One region of the Williamsia phyllosphaerae genome, then DNA from elsewhere that is predicted to be linked to it. Evidence: predicted binding sites of a transcription regulator. Region 1 holds the regulator's gene; the other holds the start of a gene.
The links. Region 1 encodes HspR, which represses chaperone genes until heat shock. Its sites were predicted from a motif close to ANNTGAGTNNNNNNNACTCANNT; they were not measured.
Positions count from the first base shown of each region.

Region 1 (4,117 bases):
AGGCGGGAGAGGCCGACGGTGCCGCCGCGACCGAGCTCACGCCGGAGGAGGCGCAATCGGCCAAGGAGGCGGAGTTGCTCGCCGACCTGCAGCGACTGCAGGCCGAGTACGCCAACTACCGGCGGCGTGCCGACCGCGAGCGTCAGGGTGCGGTCGAGACCGGAAAGGCGACGCTGATCAGCTCGCTGCTCCCGGTGCTCGACGACCTCGACCGCGCTCGTGCGCACGGCGATCTCGACTCCGGCCCGCTCAAGGGCGTGGCCGACAAGATCGTCGACACGCTGAAGTCGCAGGGGCTCAACACCTTCGGTGCCCAGGGTGATGCGTTCGACCCCGCACTGCACGAGGCCGTGCAGCACGACGGGGACGGTGCGAACCCGGTCATCGGCGATGTGTACCGGCAGGGCTACCGCCTCGGCGAACGGCTGCTGCGGACCGCGATGGTCACCGTGACCGACGCGGCCGATGCGGACGCCGGCGCCTAGGCCCGGCGACCCACCAGGCGGACGCCGCACATCGTCGACGCGAACTGCGACAATGGTTCGTGTCGGCGATGTGCGGTCCGTCGGTAGGGCGAATTCGACTTCGATGACGATGTTTCTCACGTGAGGAGGTGACGCCTGATGGCTCCCCAACGCGAATGGCTCGAACAGGACTTCTACAAGGACCTCGGCGTCGCTTCCGACGCCTCGGCCGACGAGATCAAGAAGGCGTATCGCAAGCTGGCGCGGGAACTGCATCCCGACGCCAACCCCGGTGACGCCGCGGCCGAAGAACGTTTCAAGCGGGTGTCGGAGGCGCACAGCGTGCTGTCCGACACCGCCAAGCGCAAGGAGTACGACGAGACGCGGAGCATGTTCGCGGGCGGTCGTTTCCGAGGCGGCGGCAACGGCGCGGGCGGGGGTTTCCCCTACGGATCGAGTCCCGGTGGATACACCACCGGACGTGGTCCGGCGGGTGGTCAGCAGTTCGACGTCGGCGACCTGTTCGGCAACGGCGGTGGCGCTGCGGACGCAGGTAACTTCGGTGACCTGTTCGGCGGCCTGTTCAACCGCGCCCCGCGCGGAGGGTCACGCCCCAAGCGCGGCAACGACCTCGAGACCGAGACGACACTGGGCTTCCGGGACGCCGCGCTCGGCACGACGGTGTCGCTCTCGCTGACGAGCCCTGCTCCCTGCACCACCTGCCACGGCAGCGGTGCCAAGCCGGGGACCAGCCCCAAGGTGTGCTCGACCTGTAACGGCGCCGGTGTCGTGAGCCGCAACCAGGGCGCGTTCGGGTTCAGCGAGCCGTGCGCCGACTGCCAGGGCACCGGGTCGCGGATCGACGATCCCTGCCCCGACTGCTCGGGCAACGGTGTCACCGTGCGCACCCGCACCATCAACGTGCGCATCCCGGTGGGAGTCGAGGACGGACAACGCATTCGACTCGCCGGTCAGGGTGAGGCCGGGTTGCGCGGCGCGCCGTCGGGAGACCTGTACGTGGTCGTCCACGTCCGCACGGACTCGGTGTTCACGCGCGTCGGCAACGACCTGAAGGTCGAGTTGCCGGTCAGCTTCGGCGAACTCGTGCTCGGCGCGACGGTGTCGGTGCCGACACTCGACGGCAACGTCGGTGTCAAGATCCCGCCGAACACCTCCGACGGCCGGACCCTGCGGGTTCGTGGACGCGGCGTGACGAAGCGGTCCGGTGGATCCGGCGACCTGCTGGTCACGGTGAAGGTGTCGGTGCCGTCGAAGCTCGACGAGACCGCGACCGAGAAGTTGCGTGAGTACGCAGAAGCCGAGCGCGCCAGCGGGTTCGCTCCCCGGGCCGGATGGGGCGGTGCGTGATGGAGGGTCGCGAGGAGATGTTCATGATCTCGGTCGCGGCCGAGCTCGCGGGCATGCACGCACAGACGCTGCGCACCTATGACCGGCTCGGGCTGGTCAGCCCGCAGCGTGCCGCAGGCGGCGGCCGACGCTACTCGTCCCGCGATGTCGAGCTGCTGCGCGAGGTGCAGCGGCTGTCGCAGGACGAGGGCGTCAACCTCGAGGGCATCAAGCGCATCATCGACCTGACCAATCACGTCGACGCGCTCGCCCAGCGGGTGCGTGAACTCGAGAACGAGTTGGTCGCCGAGCGTTCCGCCCGTGGTCGGCGTGGAACCGAGTTGGTGCCTGTGCCCCGCACGAGTGCGCTGGTGGTGTGGCAACCGCGCCGCAAGCGCTCCTGACCCGCCAGTTGGGCACGTGAACCCGCCAGTTGGGCACGTGAACCCGCCAGTTGGGCACGTGAACCCGTCGAGTGGGCGGCTGCGGACCGTGAGTGGGCGGCTGCGGACACTGCTCAGGCGTTGGTCGCCCACTCGACGTCCGTATCTGCCCAACCAACGGCCGTAGCCGGCCACTCGGCGTCCGTAAGTGCCCAACCAACGTCCGTAAGTGCCCAACTGGTGGTCTTACGTGCTCAACCGACGTCCGTAAGTGCCCAACTGGTGGCTTTACGTGCCCAACTGGCGGGTGGGGCGGCTAGCTCGCGCCGGATCCGTAGCCTGCGGCGCGCAACGCCGACATCAGCTCCGAGCGCGAACCGACGCCCAGTCGGCGGCGGATACGGGCCACGTGATGTTCGACCGTCTTGGCCGAGATGTACAGTGCCGCACCGATCTCGCGGTAGGTCAGTCCCAGGACGAGCTGTTCGGCGACCTCGGCCTCGCGGTCGGACAAAGCCGACTGCGTACCGACATCGCCGGCACCCACCGGAGCGGTGGTCGCGGTCGGACCGATCGTGCGAGCGGTCTGCAACAACGCGGTTGCCGATCGGGTGTCGCCGATGCGCAGCGCTCCCTCGGCGGCGAGTCGCGCGCCGTCGAACGCGTGCCCGACCCGTTGCAGGCTTCGCGCCGCGACGTCGATGTCGGCCGCGACGACCGGTGTCGGCGCGTCGTCGCCCTGCAGGACCTTCAACCACACCCGACCCGCCTGCGCGAGAACGGCTGCGTACGAGCTGGCTTCGGAGGCGTCCCCCAGGGCGCGGGCGTGCGGGACGAGCGTCGCGGGATCGTCGGAGAGGATCGCGGCCTGCACGCCGTACCAGTGCCAGGCCGCCGACCACACCGGCGGATCGCCGAGGTCGGTGAGCAGCCGGCCGGCGTCGGCGGCCAGGTGCGCCACCCGCGCGACGTCGCCGCACCGGATCGCGGCCAACCACAACTCGCCGAGCGGGAGCAGTGCGAAGAGGTCGACCTCGGCCTCGGCGACGACCGCCTGGGCGTCGCGCCACGCATTGCTCAGGGCCCCCGAGTCGCCTCGGCGACGGGCGATACCGACCGCGAGCGCGTGGCGCAGGAGTAGATCCCGATGTGACCGGGCGGTCGTCGCGGTGGCGACGGCGGTGGCGTCGGCGAGGTCGCCGGCCATCATGGCGGTCCACGCGCGCAGCAGATCCAGGCGCACCACGTACCCCTGGCCGGTCTCGTGGACGCGGTTGAGCACCGCCTGGGCCCCACCGAGATCTCCGCCGTGCAGGTTCAGCAGGACCGCCAGCGCGGCGGCCGATTCCGGTTCCACCACCGACACCCGGCGCAGCGACATCGACCGGAGAACGGGGCCGAGTGCCGGTGCCGGATCGGCGCCCAGCGAGGCCGCCAACCCGTCGGCGAGCAGACCGGACGAGGCGTTGTCGGCGGTCGGGGGTGCGCTGTGCGACGCCTCGGCGAACGCAGCCGCTCCCTCGCGGTCCCCGGAGGCGATCAGCGCGATGGCGCCGATGGCGGCGTCGGCACCGGCACGGTCGGGACCGAGCCAGCGGAACAGTTGCGCGGCACGGGTGTACGTCCCACGCCGTGACGCGACCGCGGCGGCGATGCGGACACCGGTACGGACGGTGTCGGTCGATTCGGAGGCGAGGGCCGCGTCGGCGATCCGGGACGCGACGTCGAGGTCATCGGCCTCCAATGCGGCCTGGGCCAGGGCGACATCGGTGGTGGCGGGATCGGCACCGGCGGTGCGTGCCGCCGACCACAGAGTGACCGCGCGGTGTCCGGCGGCGGCCCGCGCGAAGTCGCACAGGGCCTGCGCGAGAGCCGGATCGACCATGCCCTCGTCGGCCGCGGCGATGGCGCGGTCGGCGTCGA
Region 1 covers NZ_BMCS01000001.1:592,074-596,190, reverse strand. The annotation lists gene grpE (nucleotide exchange factor GrpE) at 1-485, shown strand, start outside; gene dnaJ (molecular chaperone DnaJ) at 624-1,832, shown strand; gene IEV93_RS02850 (heat shock protein transcriptional repressor HspR) at 1,817-2,215, shown strand; gene IEV93_RS02845 (LuxR C-terminal-related transcriptional regulator) at 2,511-4,117, opposite strand, start outside.

Region 2 (4,117 bases), 600 kb from region 1:
CCCGTTGGGCGGCCAGCAACTTCTGCTTCACCCCACCGATCGGGAGCACCCGACCGTTGAGTGTGACCTCACCGGTCATCCCGACATCCGCCCGGACCCGACGACCGGTCGCCATCGACACCAGCGCCGTCACCATCGTGACGCCCGCGGACGGGCCGTCCTTCGGGATCGCGCCCGCGGGGACGTGGATGTGGATCTTGCGGTCCAGTGCCGACGGATCGACACCGAGCTCCGCCGCGTGCGAGCGGACGTAGGAGAGCGCGATCTGCGCCGACTCCTTCATCACGTCACCGAGCTGACCGGTCAGGGTCAGTCCGGCGTCGCCCACGGTGGACGACGCCTCGATGAACAGGACGTCGCCACCCATGCCGGTGACGGCGAGACCCGTCGCGACGCCGGGCACGGCGGTCCGCTCCTCGGACTCCGGGGTGAACCGGGGGCGTCCGAGGTAGCCCACCAGATCGGGCTCGTCGATCACCAACGCGGTGTCGTCCGCGGCCAGCTTCGTGGTGGCCTTGCGCAGCGCCTTGGCCAGGAACCGCTCGAACTGACGCACACCCGGCTCCCGGGTGTAGTCGGCCGCGATCTTGTGCAGCGCCTCGTCGGTCACGGTGACCTCGTCGGCGGTGAGCGCCGCGCGGTCACGCTGGCGGGGGAGTAGGTAGTCCCGCGCGATGGCGACCTTGTCGTCCTCGGTGTAACCGTCGATCGTCACCAGCTCCATGCGATCGATCAACGCCGACGGGATCTGTTCCACCACATTGGCGGTCGCGAGGAACACGACGTCGGACAGGTCGAGATCCAGGTCGAGGTAGTGGTCGCGGAACGTGTGGTTCTGCGCCGGGTCGAGCACCTCGAGCAGCGCGGCCGAGGGGTCACCCCGGTTGTCCGACCCCACCTTGTCGATCTCGTCGAGCAGCACGACCGGGTTCATCGACCCGGCCTCGCCGATCGCCCGCACGATGCGTCCGGGCAGCGCTCCGACGTACGTCCGACGGTGACCGCGGATCTCGGCTTCGTCGCGCACACCACCGAGGGCGACGCGAACGAATTTGCGGCCCAGGGCTCGTGCGATCGACTCGCCCAGTGACGTCTTGCCGACACCGGGAGGGCCGGCGAGCAGCATGACAGCACCGGAGCCGCGGCCGCCGACGACCTGCAGGCCGCGCTCGGCCCGACGTGCACGCACCGCGAGGTACTCCACGATGCGATCCTTCACGTCCTCGAGACCGTGGTGGTCGGCGTCGAGGATCTCGCGCGCAGAGGCGATGTCGGTGGAGTCGGTCGTGGTGGTGTCCCACGGCAGGTCGAGGACGGTGTCCAACCAGGTTCGCAGGTAACCACTCTCGGGCGACTGATCGCTCGAGCGCTCCAACTTGCCGACCTCGCGGAGGGCTGCCTCGCGGACGTTGTCGGGAAGCATCGCCGCCTCGATCCGAGCGCGGTAGTCGTCGGAACCGTCCGGCTCGTCCTCGCCGAGCTCCTTGCGGATGGCGGCGAGCTGCTGACGCAGCAGAAACTCCTTCTGCGTCTTCTCCATGCCGTCGCGGACGTCGCCGGCGATCTTGTCGTTGACCTCCACCTCGGCGAGGTGGTCGGTGGTCCACGTGATCAGCGTGCGCAGCCGCTCGGCGACGTTGGGGGTCTCCAGCAGCTCACGCTTCTGGACGTCAGTGAGGTAGGAGGCGTACCCGGCGGTGTCGGCCAGGGCCGAGGGGTCGGTCAGCTTGTTCACCGAGTCGATGATCTGCCACGCCTCGCGGCGCTGCAGCATCGCCAGGACGAGCTTCTTGTACTCGGCCGCGAGCTCCTTGGTCTCGTCGCTGACGGTGGGTTCGGTGACGGTCTCGACCTCCACCCAGAGCGCAGCGCCGGGCCCGGTGGTGCCGGAGCCGATGTGTGCGCGGCCCTCGCCCTTGACCACGGCGGCGGCCTGCCCACCGTTGAGCCGGCCCACCTGCACGATGGATGCGACCACGCCATAGGACGGGTAGCGGTCCTCGAGACGGGGCGCGACCAGCAGCTTTCCGGATTCGGTGGCCTGGGCCGCGTCCACGGCCGCGCGAGCTGCGTCATCGAGTTCGATGGGGACCACCATGCCGGGCAGCAGGATGGGATCGGTCAGGAACAGAACCGGTAAGCGCGTATCGCTCATTCTTCCTCCAAGGTTAAGTCTGATCGGCTCAACCGGCGGAGGAGTTGATCTGTTCCCACTCAAGTCCGTGTTCGTTGTGAGCGGAATCCTACGTTCTCAACTTGCGTTCAGCTGTTCCAAATGGATGGCACTCGCTGTCAGGACCGGGATCTACCGTGGACGTGAACAGCAAGAGTTTGCCCGCGCGGTTTAAACGAAAGGCCTTGTGATGAGTGCTGGTGCTGACCGAGCGTGGAACGCGAGGGATGCGATCCTGCTCTGGCTCTATGAGATGAAGATGCAGGGTAACGGCTCGCCAGTCGTCGACGTCGGGGATGTCCAGGCGGCGGCGAACTGGGCTGCCGAGCCGATCACTGCCGACGAGGTTGCCTCCGCTACGAATTATCTCAAAGACCAGGGCTACATCAAGGGCAGCGGCGCTTTCGGCGGTGGCGTTCCCCGCCCAGCAATCACCTCCGACGGGGAGAATCTGGTCGCACAGGGACTCTCGGTGCGGCCGGGACCGGCCCAGCAAGCGAACACCACCGGTGTCACGAACACCTACAACGTGACCACCAACGCCCCCACCAATGTGGCGATCGGGAGCAACAACTTCACTCAAACCTTCGCCCCGACCGGTGAGCAGGTCGAGAGTTTGCTGGCCGTCGCTAACGCACTGGAAAGGCTGCTGGCTTCGCAGGAGCCCGTGGACGCCGGTCGAGTCGAGGCCCTTGCCGACGACGTGCGGGCGGCAGCGGCCGAGCCGGAGCAGGATAAGAACAAATTGATGGCCATCCTCAGTAACGTCATCGGCGCCGTATCCACCGCGGCCGGTAGTGAGATGGGCCAACAGGTAACCAATCTCGCCGTAGGCGTCATTCAGAGTCTGGGCTAAACACACCACTCGGAAGCGCTGCCGCTGAGGAATCGGCCCGTACCTCAACGTAGAGCTGAAAGTTCTTAGTAACAGTGTTACTCAGTTAAGGATTACCGTGTGAATTTGACGGTGTATCCGGCCAGACCATCGATGCTCAGGCTGTACTCGACACCCTGAAAGGTTTCCAAGGCCCAGCCGTCCTTGACGCTGAACGACTTCCCTAACGGCAGTTCGCCCAATCCGGTAGCAGCCTGGAAGTCGACGTCGCCGTCGCTCACTGACTGAGTGCTGGAGTCTCCCTGTTCTGCGTTGGTTGCCTGGGAATGGAAGTAAAAATCCTGAACTTCGGACGATTTGTTTTTCACGGTGACCGGGAAGTAGACAGTCACCGGCTGTAGAGGACTGTCGTACAAGGTGCTCGCGTTCTTACTCGGCACGAACTTGACTGGTGCGCCCACGGTGATCTCCAGCCTCACCTCGCCCGCCCGCACCGTGTCGCTGTAGATCGCGGTCTGACCGAACTTGCATGGATCTCCGAAAAACCCTTCCGTTTTGCAAGTCATCGGGTCAGCCGAGGCGGAGGATTCCGCTTCCCGTTTCGGAGCAGGCTGCGGGGAGGACTGCTCAGCGTCCGAGGCCGCCACGGGGTCAGTCTTGGGCGCGGTGCTGTCGTCCTCCAACAGCGCCCCGACGGTAATGACGCCCGCCAGGATGACGCCGACACCGGCGAGTGCGGCCCACAATCGCCAAGGAGGTTCTGGCTTTGGTCGCCGGAAGGTCAAGGTGGTTCGCAGTCGGCCATCCTCTCGGGTGACCAGCTCCCAGCCTTGCTGCTGCTTGCTTGCGATCGTTTTCGACTCAGTGCCCCGGATCGTCTTGATCTCAGCGATCTCGTACCGTGTTCTCTCGCCGGTCATGCTTCGTCCCCTCGCCCGAGCGAGGGGACGTTGATATCTGCGTGCCATCCGGTTGTCGGGTTGGTCATGGATGCAGAGTAAAACACCCAAAGGCGACACGGTGTGCTTCCACATCCCTGCTGCCCGAGCTCGTGATCCCAGTGCGTCTGGGGTGGGGCGGGATCCAGTCCGCAGTCGCCGGAGGGCCAC
Region 2 covers NZ_BMCS01000001.1:1,190,921-1,195,037, forward strand. The annotation lists gene lon (endopeptidase La) at 1-2,155, opposite strand, end outside; gene IEV93_RS05510 (serine recombinase) at 2,364-3,029, shown strand; gene IEV93_RS05515 (hypothetical protein) at 3,122-3,928, opposite strand.
Region 2: lon (endopeptidase La) is a predicted target of HspR. The motif match lies at 2,198-2,220, and genes of this name have one in related genera.